Streptomyces collinus Tu 365: one gene and its partner. The protein of the gene in region 1 interacts with the protein of each later gene in a pairwise test. Links are inferred from orthologs where the notes say so. Each region holds a gene or a part of one and is shown on either strand. Other genes may lie near its edges. The genes, in order: B446_RS09525 and B446_RS24945.

What was found.
Region 2: the proteins of B446_RS09525 (region 1) and B446_RS24945 interact in binary tests that used the Escherichia coli proteins (3 or more experiments, as listed by UniProt). The link is inferred for Streptomyces collinus Tu 365 from one-to-one orthologs.

The regions. Positions count from the first base shown.
Region 1 is NC_021985.1:2,236,380-2,246,367, forward strand. The notes cover bases 6,001-8,854. They hold B446_RS09525 (ABC-F family ATP-binding cassette domain-containing protein), read right to left. Parts: upstream 8,300-8,854; coding sequence 6,701-8,299; downstream 6,001-6,700. Other genes in these bases: B446_RS09520 (helix-turn-helix domain-containing protein), read right to left, coding at 6,120-6,341; B446_RS09530 (VOC family protein), read left to right, coding at 8,559-8,854. Also shown: B446_RS09475 (SURF1 family protein), read left to right, coding at 1-390; B446_RS09480 (SDR family oxidoreductase), read left to right, coding at 657-1,412; alkaline shock response membrane anchor protein AmaP, read right to left, coding at 1,682-2,272; B446_RS09490 (DUF6286 domain-containing protein), read right to left, coding at 2,269-2,907; B446_RS09495 (hypothetical protein), read right to left, coding at 2,904-3,287; B446_RS09500 (hypothetical protein), read right to left, coding at 3,284-3,478; B446_RS09505 (Asp23/Gls24 family envelope stress response protein), read right to left, coding at 3,561-4,040; B446_RS09510 (hypothetical protein), read left to right, coding at 4,158-4,898; B446_RS09515 (enoyl-CoA hydratase/isomerase family protein), read right to left, coding at 5,157-5,960; more of B446_RS09530, read left to right, coding at 8,855-8,969; B446_RS09535 (hypothetical protein), read right to left, coding at 8,995-9,988. UniProt on the Escherichia coli protein: Genetic data indicate it may be involved in ribosome assembly or function.
Region 2 is NC_021985.1:5,698,784-5,710,282, reverse strand. What follows is about bases 2,097-6,461. They hold B446_RS24945 (multifunctional oxoglutarate decarboxylase/oxoglutarate dehydrogenase thiamine pyrophosphate-binding subunit/dihydrolipoyllysine-residue succinyltransferase subunit), read left to right. Parts: upstream 2,097-2,454; coding sequence 2,455-6,261; downstream 6,262-6,461. Other genes in these bases: fxsT (FxSxx-COOH system tetratricopeptide repeat protein), read right to left, coding at 6,419-6,461; B446_RS24950 (sensor histidine kinase), read left to right, coding at 2,097-2,163. In the rest of the region: B446_RS24960 (hypothetical protein), read left to right, coding at 1-195; B446_RS24955 (response regulator transcription factor), read left to right, coding at 305-1,045; more of B446_RS24950, read left to right, coding at 1,042-2,096; more of fxsT, read right to left, coding at 6,462-9,421; B446_RS24935 (aKG-HExxH-type peptide beta-hydroxylase), read right to left, coding at 9,501-10,697; B446_RS24930 (hypothetical protein), read right to left, coding at 10,694-10,969; B446_RS24925 (SAV_2336 N-terminal domain-related protein), read right to left, coding at 11,061-11,499. UniProt on the Escherichia coli protein: E1 component of the 2-oxoglutarate dehydrogenase (OGDH) complex which catalyzes the decarboxylation of 2-oxoglutarate, the first step in the conversion of 2-oxoglutarate to succinyl-CoA and CO(2).

The DNA of each region.
Region 1 (9,988 bases):
GTCCCCGCGCCGCCCGCCGGCCGCACCACCGTCAGCGGACGGCTGATGGCCGACGAGACCACCGCCGCGAGCGGCATCAAGAACGTCAAGGGCCTGCCGGACCGGCAGATCATGCTGATCAACAGCGCGGAGGAGGCACGGCGGCTCGGCGCCCGGGTGCTCGGCGGGTACGTCGAGCAGACGGCCCCCGCCGCCAGGGGCGGCTCCCCGGAGCAGATCTCCGACCCCGGCAGCGAGGACGCGCCACTGAACTACGCGTACATGCTCCAGTGGTGGCTGTTCGCCGCGGCGGTCCCGGTGGGCTGGTGGTTCCTGGTCCGGCGTGAGCTGCGGGACCGCGAGGAGGCCGCGGCCGAGCGCGACCCGGAGGAGCAGCCGGCCGCCGTGTGACGGCCCGCCCGGAACCTCGCTCCCCCGGCGCACCCCCTGCTGGTTCTGGCCGGCCGACGCCCCGCACCTGACCGGCCGCACGGCTCAGGCCCGGGAGCTGTTCGAGCGGGCCGGTGTCCCTCACCGACGACGTGGGGCTGCCGGCCGGGGAGTACGACCCGGTGAGCGGCGGCCGGGCGGGCGACTTCCCGCAGGCGTTCAGCCGCATCGGGCTGGGTCGACACCGCCCTCGCCCTCCTCGGGGGCGAACGGGCAGGATAGGGACCATGGATCTTGGACTGAAGGACCGGGTGTACGTCGTCACCGGAGCCACCCGGGGACTGGGCAACGCGGTCGCGCGGGAGCTCGTCGCCGACGGCGCGAAAGTGGTCATCACCGGCCGGGACGAGAAGCGGGTCGCCGACGCGGCGGCCGAACTGGGCCCGAACGCGGCCGGGGTGGCCGTGGACAACGCCGAGGCGGGGGCCGCCGAGCGGCTCGTCGCGGCCGCCCGGGAGCGCTTCGGCGGCTTCCACGGCGTCCTGGTGAGCGTCGGCGGCCCGGCCCCCGGGTTTCTCGCGGACAACACCGACGAGCAGTGGCGGGACGCCTTCGAGTCGGTGTTCCTCGGCGCGGTGCGGCTCGCCCGCGCGGCCGCGGCCGAGCTGGAGGACGGCGGGGTCATCGGGTTCGTGCTGTCCGGGTCGGTGCACGAGCCGATCCCGGGGCTGACGATCTCCAACGGGCTGCGGCCCGGGCTCGCCGGGTTCGCCAAGTCGATCGCGGACGAGCTGGGACCGCGCGGCATCCGGGTCGTGGGGCTGCTGCCGGCCCGCATCGACACCGACCGCGTGCGCGAGCTGGACGGGCTGTCCGCCGACCCCGAGGCCACCCGGGCCGCCAACGAGTCCCGGATCCCGCTGCGCCGGTACGGCAGGCCCGAGGAGTTCGGGCGGGTCGGGGCGTTCCTGTTGTCCCCGGCGGCCTCCTACCTCACCGGGATCATGGTGCCGGTGGACGGCGGGATGCGGCACGGCTTCTGAGGGACCGCCAGGGGGCCGGTCGGGCGCCGGTCGGGCCGGAGACGGGTCCCTGGCGGGCGCCGGTCATGTGCTGGTCGAGCGCCGGTCGGGCCGGAGACGGGTCCCGGGCCGCCGCCGGTCAGGCCCAGGGTCCCGATCGGGCGCCGGTCCGGCCCGAAACGGGTCCCCTCGGCCGGGCGCCGATCAGTGCCGATCAGGCCCGAGACCGGTTCCGGCGGGCGCCGGGCCAGATGCCGATCAGGCCCGAGACGGGTCCCGGGCGGCGTTGGTCAGGTGACCCGCTCCGCTCGGTGCCCGATCGCGCCCAGGCGTACCTCGGCCGGCAGTGCCGCCAGGCCCGCCGACTCCCGGGCGTGCGCCAGGGCCTGGCCGGTGAAGGCGGTCAGCGCCGCCGCGGGGTCCACCGCCGGGTCCAGGCGGAGCCGGGCGCTCACCGCCGGTGCCGTACGACGGCCCGTCAGCAGGATGCCGCTGCCGGCCACGCCCTGCTGGCGGGCCGCGTCCGCGGCGATCGCGGCCTCCAGGGCCTTGCCGCGCAGCACGGCGCCCTCGCCGTCGCCGGTGTCGACCACGATCTCGGCCGGACGGCGCCGCCGCAGGATCGCCACGAGCCACCACAGGGCGAGCAGCACGAGCACGGCCAGCACGGCGATGACCGTCGGCCACCACCAGTCAGCGTCCTGCCAGTGGGTGCGCTCGGCCCTGCTGAGCAGGACGTCGTGCGGCCCCGAGTGGAGCCACCAACGGGGCGGGCGCACGCCCAGGCCCACGGCCAGCACCGAACCGCCCAGGGCCAGCAGGACCAGCCCCACGATCGCGGTCACCACCCGGTTCACACCGCCCCGGTGCACCCGCCTCACCCCTTCCGTCCGGCCCGGCGGACCCGCACCGACAGCGCGGGGACCCGGCTCAGCCCGAGCCCGCCGACCGCGGCGCCGAGCACGGTGTCCAGGTCGGCGCGCACCTCGTCGAGGTCGCGGAAGTGCGACAGCGCGCGCACGGCGGCCCGCCGGCGGCGCAGCCGCACCCGTACCGACCGCACACCGGAGACCTCCATGGCCCGGTCGCGCAGCACCTGCGCGGCCGCCTCCCGCCGCAGTCCGGCGCGTACGTCGGGGTGCGGGCGCCGCATCGGCAGCAGGCCCCGCAGCCCGGGCGTGACGGCGAGCACGAACAGCCACAGGCCGAGGGCGGCGGCCACGCCCGCCCCGGTCAGCACCCAGACGTCGTCCAGGGGCCGTTCGGCGAGCTGCCGGGCCAGTGCCCGGCGCCACCGCATCGCGGGCCGGTCGGCCCGGACGGCGACCACGTCGTACAGGAGGAGCGCCGAGCCGGCCAGCAGGAGTACGGCCACGATGCCGGCCGGGACGCGGCGCGCCGACCAGAAGCGGCCGCTGCTCCTCGGCGGCGGGGCCGGGGAGCCGTCGGGAGGACCGGCCGCGTCGAGGACGGGCGGTCCGGCCGTGCCGGCCCCGGGAGGTCCGGTCTCGCTCATGTGATCCTCCCGTGGGGCGCGCCGGGCGCCGGTGCCGGGTGCAGCCGCTCGACTTGGACGGCGACCTCGGGCACCTGGAGATCCAGCAGGGTGCCCACCCGCTCCACCACCCGGCGGCGCACGGCGGCGCAGCGGGCGCCGATGTCACCCGGGTAGCCCAGCTCCAGATGGACGCGGACCCGGGCCGTTTCGTGCTGCACGACCACGGTGGCGTGCGGGGCCGCCGCACCGGCGGGCAGCGGGGCCAGCGCCTCGCGCGCCGCCTGCGCGGCGATCTTCGCGACGACCCGGTCGGCGATCCTGAGGGCGCCCCGCTCGGCGGGCGGCACCACGGTCAGGGGCGGGCGCGCCGTGCCGGTCTGCGCGCTCACGGCGGTCACCGCCGCCGGTCGCGCCGGTCGTCGCGGAGGCGGAAGAAGTCGCCGAGTTCCAGGTCGCCGTCCAGGAACCGGCCGGCGACGAAGCCGACGGCACCCAGCGCGGCGACCAGCAGGAAGGCCCCGAACCCGCCGAACCAGCCGGCGAAGCCCAGCGCCATCCCGGCGATCATGCCGACCACGGCCATGCTCATGCAGCGCTCCTCAGCTGGTCAGGGATGTGGATAGGGGTGCGGATGGGGGTGCGGACGAGGGTGCGGGTGCCGACACCGGTGCTCACTGGATGCGGGGCGGCTGGAGCTCCTCCTCTTCCTCCTCCTCGGGAAGCTTGACGTCGCTCACCGCGATGTTGACCTCGACCACCTCGAGTCCGGTCATGCGCTCCACGGCGGCGACCACGTTCTCCCGCACCGCGCGAGCCACCTCGCCGATCGACACGCCGTAGTCCACGACGATCTCCAGGTCGATCGCCGTCTGCACCTCGCCGACCTCGGCCTTCACGCCCCGGGTCACGGACCTCGTCGAGCCGCCCGGCACCCGGTCGCGCACGGCGCCGAAGGTGCGGGCCAGCCCGCTGCCCATGGCGTGGACGCCGACCACGTCCCGTGCCGCGAGACCGGCGATCTTCTCGACCACGCCGTCGGCGATGGTCGTCCTTCCCCGGGTCGCCGGGTCGCCGCCGCCCCGTCGGGTGGGCTTGCGGGTGGACACCTGGGGCTCGTTGTCACCGTCTGGGGTCGTCGTCATATCGGTCATCGCCGTACGTCCCTTTCGGTCGTCTTCCTGCGACCACCGTAAGCAAGGATGCGCGGTCGCGCGCCGGGGATGCGGCAGATGCGCGGTCGCGCGCCGGGGATGCGGCAGGCTGGAGGAATGACGGCGGACGGTTGGACACAGGGTGTCAGGCACCAGCTGGCGCTGGGCAGGCTGCTGCCGCTCGGCGGACCGCGTGACGGCGCGTGGATCGCCGAGGGGGCGGCCGCGGCGGTGCTGGCCGGCGCCGCGGCGGGCCTGCCCGGGGTACGGCTGGGCGCGCTGCGGATCGCGTCGGCCGATCCCGACGACGTCCACGAACCGGTGGTGGCGCCGCCGCCGGGCGCCCTGGCGCCCGGGTCCCTCCGGGTGACGGCGGACTTCGCGGCAGACGCCGCCGAGCCGCTGCCGGAGGCGGCCGCGCGGCTGCGCCTGGTGCTGGCGGCGGCCGCTGCGGAACGCCTCGGCCTCGCCGTCACGGAGGTGGACCTGCGGGTGACGGACCTGCTGGAGACGGACGCGCCGCGGCCGGCGGACGCGCGGCCGGGGGCGGCCCGGACCGCGTGGCGGCCCCAGGCGGCCCGGGAGGCGGCGGAGCCGGACGAGGCCCGGGTGGTCGCGGCCGCGCTCGCGGTGCCCGGGGTGGCGCGGCTGACCGGCTCGCTCGGCGGACTCGGCCGCGCGGTGCGCATCGAACGGAGCACCGTCGGCACGTCGCTGCCCCGGCGGCAGGTGCGCGTGGAACTGGCGACGGGCGCGGGGCACCGGGCCGTGGACGTGGCCCGTCTGGTGCGGATCGCGGTCCGCGACGCCTTCGACGATCACCCGGCGGTGACGGTCCTGGTCACCGGCGTGGAATGACCGCCCACCGGGGCGCCACCCTGGCTGGGGCGCCACCACCCGCTGAGGGGCCACCCTCGCCGGGAGCGTCACCGCGGGAGGGGGCCACCGCCGGCGGGGGACCACCGCTGGGGGTCATCACCGCCAGCAATCCCCGCCGCCGGGTACCTCACCGGGCCCGGGACGGCTGTGACGGACCCGGCACAGCTGTCCCCGGGCGGGGACGGCTGTCACCGGGGCCCGGCACGGCTGTCACCGGGCCCGGGACGGGTCAGCGGCTCATTCGCCGGTGCCGGCCAGGTCCCGCAGTCGTCGGGCCTGGGCGGCGCGCTCGGCGGCCCGCTGCTCGTCGTAGGTGCGGCCGGCCGCACCCCGCAGCAGCGCCTTCGTCTCCACGACCGCGTCCCGCGGCGCGGCGAGCAGCGCGGCGGACAGGTCCCGCACGGCGCCGTCGAGTTCCCCGCCGGGCACCGCCAGGTTGGCCAGCCCGGACGCCACCGCCTCCTCGGCGCCGACGAACCGTCCGGTCACACAGATCTCGAGCGCGCGGGCGTACCCGACCAGGTTGACCAGCGGATGCGTGCCGGTCAGGTCGGGAACGATGCCGAGGGCGGTCTCGCGCATGGCGAACTGCACGTCGTCGGCGACGACCCGCAGGTCGCAGGCGAGCGCGAGCTGGAACCCGGCACCGATGGCATGCCCCTGGACAGCGGCGACGGACACGATGTCGTTGCGCCGCCACCAGGTGAACGCCTCCTGGAACTCGGCGATGGACGCGTCGAGCCCGGCGTCGTCACGGCGCGCGAGATCGGTGAAGGTCGGCTCGCCCGGAATCCCCTCCAGGGTGAACATCTGCCGGTCCAGCCCGGCGGAGAAGGATTTGCCCTCGCCGCGCAGCACCACGACACGGACGGAGCCCGGCAGCAGCCGGCCGGCCTCGGCGAGCGCCCGCCACAGGGCCGGGCTCTGCGCGTTGCGCTTGGCCGGGTTGGTCAGCGTCACCGTGGCGAGCGCGTCGTCGACGGTGAGCCGTACGCCGTCCTTGTCGAGTACAGGAGCGAGGTCCTGGTCGGGCGAAGCCATGGGGCGCCTCCGGTGGGTGCAGTCGTCGCGCATGCCGACGGCATGCCAAGTGACTGCACAGTAACCACCCGGCCGATCAAGGGGCACCCCCGGGCCCGTCAGGACCCTGGGGAAGGACCGGCCGGATGGTCACCATCGAAGACGGTGGGCCGCCCGGAGTCAGGACGATGCGGCCTTCTTGCCCCGGGTCGCTCCGCCACGCCCACGGAGCGTGACGCCCGACTCGCTGAGCATCCGGTGTACGAAGCCATACGAGCGGCCGGTCTCTTCGGCCAGCGCCCGGATGCTCGCACCGGAGTCGTACTTCTTCTTCAGGTCTGCCGCGAGCTTGTCGCGCGCGGCGCCGGTCACCCGGCTGCCCTTCTTCAGAGTCTCGGCCACCCGTGCCTCCTCATGGGAAGTGCGCTCTGGTCTCCTCATGATCACCCCTCCGGGGCGGGATGGCCACCCATTCGGCAAGGTCCGTGAGACATCGTTGTGACGACAGGAGCGCTTCCCCACATCCGGAATCAGGGATTCCGCCATGGCGTGCACGGCGGTTCGGACGGTCGGATTCACGAAGTGCCAGGTCAGCGAAGCGCGGCGGCCGATCCCCGGGCAGAGAGGGGATCGGCCGCGAAATCGGTGTACGACACACCTCGATACGAGGAGATCTCACACAGATGGTGGATCACGACTAGGCCGAATGATCCATACGCAGTGGATCAGTCCTCGATCGGGCCGTCCCGGTCACTCCCGGTTCACGCCAGGGCGACCAGATCCGCGTAGTCGGAGCCCCACAGGTCCTCGACGCCGTCCGGCAGCAGGATGATCCGCTCCGGCTGGAGCGCCTCGACGGCGCCCTCGTCGTGGGTGACGAGCACGACGGCGCCCTTGTAGGTGCGCAGCGCGCCGAGGATCTCCTCGCGGCTGGCGGGGTCGAGGTTGTTGGTCGGCTCGTCGAGGAGCAGGACGTTCGCGGCGGAGACGACCAGCGTGGCCAGGGCGAGACGGGTCTTCTCGCCGCCGGACAGGACGCCGGCCGGCTTGTCGACGTCGTCCCCGGAGAACAGGAACGAGCCCAGCACCTTGCGGACCTCCACGAGGTCCATGTCGGGGGCGGCCGAGCGCATGTTCTCCAGGACCGTGCGCTCGGGGTCCAGGGTCTCGTGCTCCTGGGCGTAGTAGCCGAGCTTGAGGCCGTGGCCGGGGACGACCTCGCCGGTGTCGGGCCGCTCCACACCGCCGAGCAGGCGCAGCAGGGTGGTCTTGCCGGCGCCGTTGAGGCCGAGGATGACGACCCGGGAGCCCTTGTCGATGGCCAGGTCGACGTCGGTGAAGATCTCCAGCGAGCCGTAGGACTTCGACAGGCCCTCCGCCATCAGCGGGGTCTTGCCGCAGGGCGCGGGCTCGGGGAAGCGGAGCTTGGCGACCTTGTCGGACTGGCGGACCGCCTCCAGGCCGGAGAGCAGCTTGTCGGCGCGGCGCGCCATGTTCTGCGCGGCGACCGTCTTGGTGGCCTTGGCGCGCATCTTGTCGGCCTGCGAGTGCAGGGCGGCGGCCTTCTTCTCGGCGTTGGCGCGCTCCCGCTTGCGGCGCTTCTCGTCGGCCTCGCGCTGCTGCTGGTAGAGCTTCCAGCCCATGTTGTAGACGTCGATCTGGGACCGGTTGGCGTCCAGGTAGAACACCTTGTTGACGACCGTCTCGACCAGGTCGACGTCGTGGGAGATCACGATGAAGCCGCCGCGGTAGGTCTTCAGGTAGTCGCGCAGCCAGATGATCGAGTCCGCGTCGAGGTGGTTGGTCGGCTCGTCGAGCAGCAGTGTGTCGGCGTCCGAGAAGAGGATGCGGGCCAGCTCGATACGCCGGCGCTGACCGCCGGAGAGCGTGTGCAGGGGCTGGCCGAGCACGCGGTCGGGCAGGTTGAGCGCGGCGGCGATGGTCGCGGCCTCGGCCTCGGCGGCGTAGCCCCCCTTGGTGAGGAACTCGGTCTCCTGGCGCTCGTACTGCTTCATGGCCTTGTCGCGGGTGGCGCCCTTGCCGTTGGCGATGCGCTGCTCGTTGTCGCGCATCTTGCGGATCAGCACGTCGAGGCCGCGGGCGGACAGCACGCGGTCACGGGCGAGGACGTCGAGGTCGCCGGTGCGGGGGTCCTGCGGCAGGTAGCCGACCTCGCCGGAGCGGGTGACGGTGCCGCCGGCCGGGATGCCCTCGCCGGCGAGGACCTTGGTCAGGGTGGTCTTGCCCGCGCCGTTGCGGCCGACGAGGCCGATGCGGTCGCCCTTGGCGACGCGGAAGGTGGCGTTCTCGATGAGGACGCGCGCACCGGCGCGCAGCTCGATACCGGAGGCGGAGATCACGGACAGACTCCAGGACGTACGTGGGAGGCGGGTGGGCGGCTGAGGACGTTCCCGCCGTCTAATGCGCGAGGAGAATGGCCATGGAGGCAATTCTAACGGGGCCGTGCAAGCGGTTTTTCTACGTGCGCGTGTTCGGGCCGCGGCGCGGGGCGCCGTCGGTGGCGGCTGCGAGACTCGGGACCGGGGGGCGGGGTACGGCAGGACAGGGCACGACCAGCGCACGACCAGGGCAGGACCGACGCACCGAGGAGTGATCGGCATGGCAGGCACCGGCGGACGGCCGAGCATCTACCCGACGCTGCTGTACGCGGACGCCAGGGCGGCGATCAGGCAGCTCACCGAGGCCTTCGGGTTCACCGAGCTGTCGGTGTACGAGGCGCAGGACGGCACGGTGATGCACGCCGAGCTGGTCCAGGGCAGGGGCGCGGTGATGGTCGGCTCCAGGGGCCGCGGCGGCCTGTTCGACTCGGCGATGGGGAACGCGGGACCGGCGGGGGTGTACGTCGTCGTGGACGACGTCGACGCCCATCACGAGCGGGCCGTGGAGCACGGGGCGGAGATCCTGATGCCCCCGACGGACCAGGACTACGGCTCGCGGGACTACCTGGCCCGGGACGCCGAGGGCAACATCTGGAGCTTCGGCACGTACGCCCCCGAGATCGGCTGCTGAGCGGCCCGCTTCCGCCGCGTGCCGGCTATCCCCCGGTGTGCACTTGGAACGCGGCCCGGCGCACGGCCTTGGCGAGGGCCGGGTCCGGGTGGGCGGCGGCGAGCGCGACCAGGACCTGCACGGTGCGCGGGTGGCCGACGGCGCGGACCTCGTCCAGCAGCACGGGGACGGTGGGCTGCACCGCGGCCTCCAGGTGCCGTACCAGCATCGTCGTCTCTCCGTGGTCGGCGACGGCGGCCGCGGTGTCGACCCACAGCCAGGTGGCCTCCTCGCGGGTCAGGACCTCGTGGGCGTCCTCCGGGTCGACCCCGTCGTGCTCGGCCAGCCACAGCAGGGCGTACGGCCGCAGCGCCGGGTCGTCCACGACGGACCGTACGTCGGGTTCGGCGGGGGCGCCGACGACGCGCAGCGCCTCGAAGGCGAGGCCGCGCAGCAGGGCGTCCTCGCCGCGGGCGGCGGCGAGCAGTTCGGTGACGGCGCTGCCGACGGGCCGGGCGGCCAGCCAGGCGCGGTACTCGGCGCGGGCGGCGTTGGGCCGCAGCTGGGCGCAGCCGCGGAGCATGTCCTCGGCGGACTGCTCGATGTTCCCGGCGGGGCTCTGGGCGGCCACGCAGATCTGCTCCAGCTTGACCCAGACCGCCCAGCTGCCCAGCGGGGTGAGCGTGGCCTGGTTGTCGCCGCAGGTCAGGGCGCCGACGGAGGCGAGGGCGCGCAGGGCCCAGTCGAGCAGCGGCGGCAGCGGGGTGTCCCCGGGCGCCGGCTCGGCGCGCCCCGCGGACTCGGCGGAGCCGGGCTCGTAGGAGACCTCGCAGCGCTCGGTGCGCAGTTCGGTGACCCGCTGCCGGAGCAGGTCGAGGAGCTGCTCGACCGGGACGGGGCCGGCGGAGAGCTGGAGGAAGGAGAGCACCTGCGGCATGGCCGAGACGACCTCGGCGACGGCGGCCGGCTCGTGGTCCGCGGGTTCCGGGCAGGCGAGCGACCAGGCGTCGAAGAGGGCCACCCAGCCGCGCAGCACGGCG
Region 2 (11,499 bases), 3.5 Mb from region 1 along the record:
TACACACCCGCTGGACTCGCCGCCTGCGCAAGGGTGTTGAGGCCCGGAGGCGTGCTGGCGGTATGGTCGGCCGAGCCCTCTGCGGAATTTGAAGGAACCTTGCGGAATGCCGGGTTCCGCCACGTGCGTACCGAAGAGGTGCCCGTTGCCCGGGGCGTTCCGGACGCTGTCCACCTCGCTGTCCGCCCTGGATAGCGACGGTACGGGGTGTCCCCGTAATGTGCTGCCCTGACGCCGATCATTCAAGCGTCAAACGCAGTCATGGGATCACCCCACGGATTCCGGAAAGCAACAGGGGCGGGCGATGGAGCAGACACACACCTCCCAGACCGGCGCGGCGACGACCACTCCGGGCGCACAGCGCCGGGTGCTGGTCGTCGAGGACGACCCCACGATCGTCGACGCCATCGCGGCCCGGCTCCGTGCCGAGGGATTTCTCGTGCAGACCGCGGGTGACGGTCCGGCCGCGGTCGACACGGCCGAGGCCTGGCAGCCCGACCTGCTGATCCTCGACATCATGCTGCCCGGCTTCGACGGCCTGGAGGTCTGCCGCCGTGTGCAGGCCCAGCGCCCGGTGCCGGTGCTGATGCTCACCGCGCGGGACGACGAGACCGACATGCTGGTCGGCCTCGGCGTCGGCGCCGACGACTACATGACCAAGCCGTTCTCGATGCGGGAGCTGGCCGCGCGGGTGCACGTCCTGCTGCGCCGGGTGGAGCGGGCGGCCGTCGCCGCCTCCACGCCCCGCTCGGGCATCCTGCGGCTCGGCGAGCTGGAGATCGACCACGCGCAGCGCCGGGTGCGGGTGCGCTCCGAGGACGTCCACCTCACGCCCACCGAGTTCGACCTGCTGGTGTGCCTGGCGAACACCCCGCGCGCGGTGCTCTCCCGGGAGCAGCTGCTGGCCGAGGTGTGGGACTGGGCCGACGCCTCCGGCACCCGGACCGTCGACAGCCACATCAAGGCGCTGCGCCGGAAGATCGGCGCCGAGCGGATCCGCACCGTGCACGGTGTCGGCTACGCCCTGGAGACACCGACGCCATGAGCGGCGGGCGGGAGGCCGCACGGAGGAGCCCCGGGCCCCTGGGAGAGGAGCCCTGGGGCGGCGTACGCCCGTTCTCGATCAAGACCAAGCTGGGCGCTCTGGTCGTCATCTCGGTGCTGATCACCACCGGTCTGTCGATGATCGCCGTGCACACCAAGACGGAGCTCCGCTTCATCACGGTCTTCTCGATGATCGCCACACTGCTGATCACGCAGTTCGTGGCGCATTCGCTCACCGCGCCGCTGGACGAGATGAACGCGGTGGCCCGGTCCATCTCGCGCGGCGACTACACCCGCCGGGTGCGCGAGAACCGCCGCGACGAGCTGGGCGACCTGGCCGAGACGATCAACGTCATGGCCGACGAGCTGGAGGCACAGGACCAGCAGCGCAAGGAGCTGGTCGCGAACGTCTCGCACGAGCTGCGCACGCCCATCGCGGGCCTGCGCGCGGTGCTGGAGAACATCGTCGACGGCGTCACCGAGGCCGACCCGGAGACCATGCGGACGGCCCTGAAGCAGACGGAGCGCCTCGGCCGGCTGGTGGAGACCCTGCTGGACCTCTCCCGGCTGGACAACGGCGTGGTGCCGCTGAAGACGCGCCGCTTCGAGGTGTGGCCGTACCTCTCGGGCGTGCTCAAGGAGGCCAACATGGTGGCCTCGGCGCGCGCGGGCATGGCGTCGGGATCCGGCAGCCACACCCGCACAGACGTGCATCTGCACCTGGACGTGTCCCCGCCGGAGCTGACCGCGCACGCCGACCCCGAGCGCATCCACCAGGTCGTCGCGAACCTCATCGACAACGCGGTCAAGCACAGCCCGCCGCACGGCCGGGTGACCGTGCGGGCCCGGCGCGGCGCGCAGCCGGACTCGCTGGAGCTGGAGGTGCTGGACGAGGGTCCCGGCATCCCCCGCTCGGAGTGGCACCGCGTGTTCGAGCGCTTCAACCGGGGCGCCGTGAACCGGCCGCACGGGCCGGGCAGCGACGGCGGTACGGGCCTCGGCCTGGCGATCGCCCGGTGGGCGGTGGATCTGCACGGCGGCCGGATCGGTGTGGCCGAATCCGAGCGGGGGTGCCGGATCATCGTCACTCTTCCGGGACTGACTTCCGTCCCAAGTTGACGTAAAGTCCGAACCGGAGCCACAAGATCCACGGGTGTCCGCACAGCCGGACACGTGTGATCAGGGCCGGGCCCCGGACGCGCCGACGCAGGGCCGCCCCCGGCTGTCCCACGCGCACCCCGGCACATCCGGAACCACGCTTGTTTCCCGCCATTTCAAGCCCTGAAACAAGATTTTCGATGTGACTTACGCGACGATGAACGGGCCCGACCTGACCTTCACCGTCTTGGGGGCGTAGCCTTTATTCCCGCTGTCCATCACCTTGTGAAGCGGAAGAGGGCGGTTGCCGCCGTGTCGCCACAGTCCCCCAGTAACTCGAGCATCTCGACCGACGACCAAGCCGGGAAGAACCCCGCTGCTGCGTTCGGTCCCAATGAGTGGCTCGTCGACGAGATCTATCAGCAGTACCTCCAGGACCCGAACTCGGTAGACCGTGCCTGGTGGGACTTCTTCGCCGACTACAAGCCGGGCGCGCCTGCCGCCCCGGCCCCGGCGGGTACTGCGGCCGCGGGGGCCGCAGAGACCACCTCCTCGGCTCCCCCGGCCCAGCCCGCGGCTCCGGCCCCGGCGGCCGCGCCCGCGCCGGCCCCTGCGGCCGCTCCGAAGCCCGCGGCCGCCCCGGCCCCTGCTCCCGCGGCGCATGCCGCGGCCCCCGCCCCGGCCAAGCCGGCGACGCCCGCACAGGCGCCCGCTCAGCCGAAGGCCAAGGCCGCCCCCGCCGCCGCGCCCGAGGGCCCGGAGCTGATCACGCTGCGCGGCCCCGCCGCCGCGGTCGCGAAGAACATGAACGCCTCGCTGGAACTGCCGACCGCCACCTCGGTCCGCGCGGTCCCGGTGAAGCTGCTGTTCGACAACCGGATCGTCATCAACAACCACCTGAAGCGCGCCCGGGGCGGGAAGATCTCCTTCACGCACCTGATCGGCTTCGCGATGGTGCAGGCCATCAAGGCCATGCCGGCGATGAACTGGTCGTTCGGCGAGAAGGACGGCAAGCCGACCCTGGTCAAGCCGCCGCACGTCAACCTCGGCCTGGCCATCGACCTGGTCAAGCCGAACGGTGACCGCCAGCTCGTCGTGGCCGCCATCAAGAAGGCCGAGACGCTGAACTTCTTCGAGTTCTGGCAGGCCTACGAGGACATCGTCCGCCGCGCCCGCGACGGCAAGCTGACGATGGACGACTTCACCGGTGTCACGGTCTCCCTGACCAACCCCGGCGGCCTCGGCACCGTGCACTCCGTGCCGCGTCTGATGCCCGGCCAGTCCGTGATCATGGGCGTCGGCTCCATGGACTACCCGGCGGAGTTCCAGGGCACCTCCCAGGACACCCTGAACAAGCTCGGCATCTCGAAGGTCATGACGCTCACGTCGACCTACGACCACCGGGTGATCCAGGGTGCCGCCTCCGGCGAGTTCCTGCGCCAGGTCGCGAACCTGCTGCTCGGCGAGAACGGCTTCTACGACGCGATCTTCGAGGCGCTGCGCATCCCCTACGAGCCGGTCCGCTGGCTCAAGGACATCGACGCCTCCCACGACGACGACGTCACCAAGGCCGCCCGCGTCTTCGAGCTGATCCACTCCTACCGGGTCCGCGGCCACGTGATGGCCGACACCGACCCGCTGGAGTACAAGCAGCGCAAGCACCCCGACCTGGACATCACCGAGCACGGCCTCACCCTGTGGGACCTGGAGCGCGACTTCGCGGTCGGCGGCTTCGCCGGCAAGTCGCTGATGAAGCTGCGCGACATCCTCGGCGTGCTGCGCGACTCGTACTGCCGCACCACCGGCATCGAGTTCATGCACATCCAGGACCCCAAGCAGCGCAAGTGGATCCAGGACCGCGTGGAGCGCCCGCACTCGAAGGTGGAGCGCGAGGAGCAGCTGCGCATCCTGCGCCGCCTGAACGCCGCCGAGGCCTTCGAGACCTTCCTGCAGACGAAGTACGTCGGCCAGAAGCGCTTCTCGCTGGAGGGCGGCGAGTCCGTCATCCCGCTGCTCGACGCGGTGATCGACTCCGCCGCGGAGTCCCGCCTGGACGAGGTCGTCATCGGCATGGCCCACCGCGGCCGCCTGAACGTCCTCGCCAACATCGTCGGCAAGTCCTACGCGCAGATCTTCCGCGAGTTCGAGGGCAACCTCGACCCGAAGTCGATGCACGGCTCCGGCGACGTGAAGTACCACCTGGGCGCCGAGGGCACCTTCACCGGCCTGGACGGCGAGCAGATCAAGGTCTCGCTGGCCGCCAACCCGTCCCACCTGGAGACGGTCGACCCGGTCATCGAGGGCATCGCCCGCGCCAAGCAGGACATCATCAACAAGGGCGGCACGGACTTCACGGTCCTGCCCGTCGCGCTGCACGGCGACGCGGCCTTCGCGGGCCAGGGCGTGGTGGCCGAGACCCTGAACATGTCGCAGCTGCGCGGCTACCGCACCGGCGGCACGGTCCACATCGTCATCAACAACCAGGTCGGCTTCACCGCGGCGCCGGAGTCCTCGCGCTCGTCGATGTACGCCACCGACGTGGCCCGCATGATCGAGGCCCCGATCTTCCACGTGAACGGCGACGACCCGGAGGCCGTGGTGCGCGTCGCGCGTCTGGCCTTCGAGTTCCGCCAGGCGTTCAACAAGGACGTGGTGATCGACCTCATCTGCTACCGCCGCCGCGGTCACAACGAGTCGGACAACCCGGCCTTCACCCAGCCGCTGATGTACGACCTGATCGACAAGAAGCGCTCGGTGCGCAAGCTCTACACCGAGTCCCTGATCGGTCGCGGCGACATCACCCTGGAAGAGGCCGAGCAGGCGCTGCAGGACTACCAGGGCCAGCTGGAGAAGGTCTTCACGGAGGTCCGCGAGGCCGCCTCCCAGCCGGCCTCCGGCCCGGTCTCGGACCCGCAGGCGGACTTCCCGGTCGCCGTGAACACCGCGATCTCCTCCGAGGTCGTCAAGCGGATCGCCGAGTCCCAGGTCAACATCCCGGACTCCTTCCACGTCCACCCGCGTCTGCTGCCGCAGCTGCAGCGCCGCGCGGCGATGGTCGAGGACGGCACGATCGACTGGGGCATGGGCGAGACGCTCGCGGTCGGCTCCCTCCTGCTGGAGGGCACCCCGGTCCGCCTGTCCGGCCAGGACTCCCAGCGCGGCACCTTCGGCCAGCGTCACGCGGTCCTCATCGACCGCGAGTCGGGCGAGGAGTTCACGCCGCTGATGTACCTCGCCGAGGAGCAGGCGCGTTACAACGTCTACAACTCGCTGCTCTCCGAGTACGCCGTCATGGGCTTCGAGTACGGCTACTCGCTGGCCCGCCCGGACGCGCTGGTCATGTGGGAGGCGCAGTTCGGCGACTTCGTCAACGGCGCGCAGACCGTGGTCGACGAGTACATCTCGGCGGCCGAGCAGAAGTGGGGCCAGACGTCCGGCGTCACCCTCCTGCTGCCGCACGGCTACGAGGGCCAGGGCCCGGACCACTCCTCGGCCCGTGTCGAGCGCTTCCTGCAGCTCTGCGCCCAGAACAACATGACGGTCGCCATGCCGACCCTGCCGTCGAACTACTTCCACCTCCTGCGGTGGCAGGTGCACAACCCGCACCACAAGCCGCTGGTGGTCTTCACGCCGAAGTCGATGCTGCGCCTGAAGGCCGCCGCGTCGAAGACGGAGGAGTTCACCTCGGGTCAGTTCCGCCCGGTCATCGGCGACGCCAGCGTGGACCCGGCCGCGGTCCGCAAGGTCGTCTTCGTGGCGGGCAAGCTGTACTACGACCTGGAGGCCGAGCGGGTCAAGCGCGGTGTCACGGACACGGCGATCATCCGCATCGAGCGCCTGTACCCGCTGCCGGGTACCGAGATCCAGGCCGAGGTCAACAAGTACCCGAACGCCGAGAAGTACCTGTGGGCGCAGGAGGAGCCGGCGAACCAGGGTGCCTGGCCGTTCATCGCGCTCAACCTGATCGACCACCTGGACCTGGCGGTCGGCGCCGACATCCCGGCCGGCGAGCGGCTGCGGCGTATCTCGCGCCCGCACGGCTCGTCCCCGGCGGTGGGCTCCGCCAAGCGCCACCAGGCGGAGCAGGAACAGCTGGTGCGTGAGGTGTTCGAGGCGTAGGCCTCCGGCGGTTCGGCCGCTGATCTCCTGGGGCCCGGTGCCGAGTTTCCGCTCGGTACCGGGCCCTTCGCCTGCTCGGAGGGGGTGTTCGGGGCGTGCGCGGGTGCTGGTTCGTGGGGGTTGTTCGCGCCGTTCCCCGCGCCCCTTCGGGGGCGCTTCAGCCCAGGTAGGCTTCGAAGTCCCAGTAGGGGCGGGTTCGTTGGCGGGCCGAGATGGTGTGGGGGTGCTGGGCGCCCAGGGTGCGGGTGAGGCCCAGGAGGCCGTCCTCCTCCAGCTTCCCGGCCTCCTCCTGTTCGCGTGCGGCCCGCAGGTCGGCGGCGAGCGCCACCTGGCAGGACAGCGTGAGCGGGTGCTGGGGGCCGAGGGTCCGCTGGGCTCTGCGCAGGGTCTCCCGGCTCAGCTCCACGGCGTCGGGGATCCGCCCGTTGAAGTTGCGGGCGGATGCCGCGTTGAGCGCGCAGCCCAGGACCCAGGGGTGCTCGGTGCCCAGCGTGGCGCTGAGCCCGGCGAGGGCCGCCTCGAACATGGCCATCGCCTCGGCGCGTTCGCCCGCGGCCTGCATGACCAGGCCGGTGTTGGAGAGCATGCCGGTGGCCACCGGGTGGGCCGGCCCGAGCAGGGAGCGGTAGCCGGCCTCGGCCTCGTCGATGAGGTCCCGGGCCTGGCTGAGGTCGCCGTGCTCCCGCAGGAAGTTGCCGTAGTTGGTGAGGAACGCCAGGGTGCGGTAGTGCTCGCGGCCGTGCAGCTGCTCGAGCTGCTCCAGCAGGGTCGCCATGGACGGCCCCACCTCCTGCGAGAGGCTGCCCTCGCGGCGGCGGCACATGGCGAGCTGGGCGCGGGCCTCCAGGGTCTGCGGGTGCTGCGGGCCGAGCACCTGCACATGGAGCCGGACCACGGGCTCCTGCCGGACCAGCGCGTCGCGGTAGCGGCCCAGCAGGCGCAGGCCGTGGGTGACGGCGTTGCCCGAGTTCAGGGTGGTGATGTGCCGGGCGCGCAGTACGCTCTCGCGGCGGGCCAGCGTCTCCAGGTCGAGTTCGTACGCCTCCGCGTAGCGGCCGAGCAGGCGCAGTCCGACGCCCAGGTTGTGCCGGGCCACCAGGGTGGGGGGCTCGTCCTGGCCGAGGAGGCGCTCGTTGCCGGCCAGGACCTCGCGCTGGAGGTCGTGGGCCTCCCGGTAGCGGCCCAGGTGGCGCAGGCTGGCCGCCATGGCGCTGCGGGTGACGAGTTCACCGAGCACGTTGGGCTGCGGGGCCGCCCGGAGCTTGTCCAGGGCGGCGTGGTCGAGGTCGTAGGCGTCGCGGAACCTGCCGCTGGCCCGCAGCATGTTGCTCTGCTGGGTGGTGAGGTCCAGCACCGGCTGGGCCAGCGGGTCCATGAACTGCGACCACGCCTCGCGGATCTTGCGGACCAGGTCGAGACCGCTGTTGTACTCGCCGCTGCGCACGCAGTAGCGCAGGCAGTTCAGCAGCAGCTCCTGCACCCGGGGCTGGTTGCTGGCCAGGGCGCCGGACGGTTCGAGGTGCGGCAGCAGTTCGGCGTAGCGGGGCCAGGTCCGGCTGTCCGCCGGGTTGCCGGGGTCGGCCTCGGCGAGCAGGGTGCGCACCGCCCGGCGGTGCCGGGTGCGGCTGTCCTCGCTGGTCAGCTTGGAGACGATGTCGTGGACGAGCCGGTGCATGTGGACCGACTCCTGGTGCGGGCCCATCTCGGCGCCCACCGGCCCGCGCGTCTCCCGGGTCAGCACCGAGTAGTTGACCAGGGTGTCCAGCGCCCGGGTCCAGGCCGGCAGGTCGGTGGCCATCCAGCGCAGTTCCTCGGGGAGGTCGGCGCGCGGGTAGGCCCGGATCAGGCCGAGCGGGATCCGGCCGGGCGCGAACGAGGTGCAGAGGCTGAGGACGTCGATGGCCTGCGGCTGGGCGCCGCGCAACCGGTTGAGCAGTATCGACCAGGAGGTCAGCGAGGACTGCGGGAAGTCCTCCCCGGAGGCCGGTTCGTCCACGGTGGACAGGCTGCCCTCGCGCACCATGCGCAGGTACTCGGGCACGTCCATGCCGGACTCGCCGAGCCAGGAGGCGGCCTGCACCAGCGGCAGCGGCACGTCACCGAACTCCTCGGCGACCTCGTTGGCCTCGGTCGCGGTGATGTGCGGCGCGCGGCGCATCAGGTAGGCGGTGGACTCGCTGCGCAGGAAGGTGGGCACCTGCACCACTTCGCCGTGTTCGCTCCAGGCGCGGTTGCGGGAGGTGACGAGGACGTGGCCGCTGCCCTGCGGGAGCAGGGCGCTGACCCCCTCGGTGTCGTCCCAGCCGTCGAAGACCAGCAGCCAGTTGTTGTACGGCTCGCCGCGTCGCAGGGCGTCCCGCACGGCCCGGATGCGCTCGCCGGGCTCGCCGCCGATGGGCAGTCCGAGCTCCACGGCGAGTTCGCCGAGACGGTCGCGCTGGATGTTGCGGTCGTCGGAGTTGACCCACCACACCAGGTCGTAGTCGGTGCTGAAGCGGTGCGCGTACTCGGCCGCCAGCTGGGTCTTGCCGATGCCGGACATGCCGAGCAGGGTGCAGGCGGCGGCGCCCTGCTCGGCGTCCGCGAGGCGCTGGTGGATGTCGTTGAGCAGGTCGTCGCGCCCGGTGAAGCGCGAGTTGCGGCGCGGCACCTCGCCCCAGATGTCGCACCGGTTGTCGGGGTAGCGGACCCGGCCGGGCAGCGCCTTCGGGACCCGGCGGCGCTCCAGGGCGAGCCGGCCCAGCAGCCGCTCCTCGGCGGCCTCCTCGCTCAGCCCCCACAGGCTGGCCGGCTCCAGCACCGCCGTGGCCGGCAGCAGCGGCCGGTTGGTCAGGTTGACGGCGGCGAAGCGTTCGGCGTGCGCGGCGACGAAGCCGCGCAGGACGTCGTTCCACTCGCCGGCGGGGCGGGGGCCCAGTTCGAAGAACCAGTCGTTGAGCACGAGCAGGATGCGTCCGCTGGACAGCAGCAGGTCGCCGAGGGAGTCCTCCAGGGACGCCTCGCGCGGCGGGTCCCAGCGCTGCAGGGTGGTGCGGTGGCCCTGGCGCTCCAGGCAGTACGCGATCCATGCCGCCCAGGAGCGGTGGTATCCGGGGAAGACCACCAGAAAGTGCTCCGGTGCCCCAGGACCGTCTCCGCCCGACCGCCGCTGCTCCGCCATGACCGCTCCCTGTTCCCGCCGCCGTCCCACGCTGGGCGACCGCATGCATAACGTAACGCAACCGGACCTCTACACCGCGTCATGCCGGGTGCCGGGTCAGTGTGCCGAGCCGGGCCAGGTGCCGGTCCATGCCACGAACGAACTCCCTTCCCGCAGAGGTCAGTTCACTTGAATCGCGCAGGATCGACAAGGCCTCGGCGACCTCGTCCCGGTGGGCTTCGAACCGGCTGTGCGCGTGCAGCCGCCACCCCGGGGGCACGGCCGGTCCCGCCCGGGCCCGCCACCACAGGTCGAGCAGCGCCAGATGCGCGTAGGCGCCCTGCAGCACGCCGGACACCGGCCGCGGGTCCGGCCGCCAGGCGACCCGGTGCAGGGTGTCCGCGCCCGGCCGCAGCAGCGGCACGGCCTCCCCGATCGCGGCCAGCTTGGTGTGGTGCGTCTCGTGCACCAGGAGGTCGGCGAGGGCGCCCGCGTCCCGGGGCGGTTCGGCGAGGACCGCGCCGGGGGCGGCCCGGCGTGTCGCGCTGATCGGGGGGCCGGCGGTCGGGCCGGGGCGTTCCAGCGGGACGAGGGCGCGCACCGTCGCCCGGGTCTCGGCGGCGCGCTCGGGGTGGGCCGCGGCGAGCAGCGCGTGCGCCGCGCGCCAGAGCCGGCTCCAGCGCTCGTGGTCGACGCGGCCGCGCTCGGCCGCCCGCAGCGCGCCGGGGCCGATCCCGGCGGCCGGCACCCGGTACGGGTCGAGGTCGTCGAGGACGGCGCCGGCCGTCAGCGGGGCCAGCGGCGTCCAGGCGGGGTCGCTGCCGGCGACAGCGGTGGTGCCGGGCGGCCCGGCGGCGGGCCCGCGCAGGGTGCCGAGGCCGGGCAGGTGCAGCGGGTCAGGGGGATCGACGCGCGTCACATCGCGGCGGCAGCCGGCCCGGACGGCCGCGGCGGCGGCCAGTCCGCCGAGGTGGGCCAAGTGCCGCTCGAAGGGCGGGCCGGGCGGCGCGGCGAGCGCCTCGGTCAGCCAGGCTCCGGTCATGGGGTAGTCGACCACCTCGCGGACGGCGTCGGCGTCCGTGCGTTCGGCCGTCTCCAGCAGGGCCCAGTCCCGTTCGAAGCGCGCGCACGCCTCGGGCGGCAGTTCGGCGCGCTGCCGCTCGTAGCGCAGCAGGAGGGCCTTCAGTGTCAGGAGCCTGCGGGCGTGCAGCACGGCACGCAGTGCCGCGGTGCCGTCGGGTGACGGCCGGGTGCCGGCGAGTTCCGTGAGGAGCCCGGGCACGGTCACCGAGGTCATCCGCGGGGTTCCTCGCCGGTGTACGGCTGGACGCAGGCGGCCGAAAACGGATGCCCGGCGGCCTGCCCCGCCACGCCGTCGGGATCGCTGCCGGAGTACCAGACCTCGTGCAGCCGGTGGGCGGAGGTCAGCACCCGGAGCGCGGCCACGACGAGCTGCCGGTCGTCCGCGGCACGCAAGGTGCGCAGGTCGACGCCGGTGAGGTCGGGCGGGATGCGGCCCCCTGCGGCGCCCGGGCCGAGGCCGGCCCCCCGTGTCCTTGGCTCCCCCACCTCGGCTCCTCCCTGCCCCACGCCCGCCCCGCACGGCCATGACGGCTGCCCAGTTCTTCCCGACAGGCCGGAAGCAGAAACCCGGCCGGGATCAACTCCGGTCAAGCTCGGCCGAGTTGTTCCACTCCTGAGTCCAAGGCCACCACGGCGGAGCCGCTTCGCGCCACTGTTCCTCCGGCATCAGCCGGCCCGCGCTCGCGAGCGGGTCCGCGGGCGCGGCGCGGGACAGCTCGACGTCCGCCCAGTCCACCTCCCGCAGCGCGGCCACCAGCCGCTGCCACTGGTCGCGTGCCGCCCGGTACGCGCCGCGTGCCGCGCCGGGCCGGCCCATCAGCGCGAGCACCGTCCCGCTGCCGTACCTGGCCCGGGCCGCCGTCACCGAACCGGGGTCGGCCCCGTACGCCGACTGCGCCTCCCGTTCGGCGTTCTCGTACGCCTGGAGCGCGTCCATCAGCACCGGCGCTCCGGCGTGGTACCAGCCCTCCAGCCGCACCCGGCCCAGCTGCAGCCACACCTCGGCCCGTACGGCG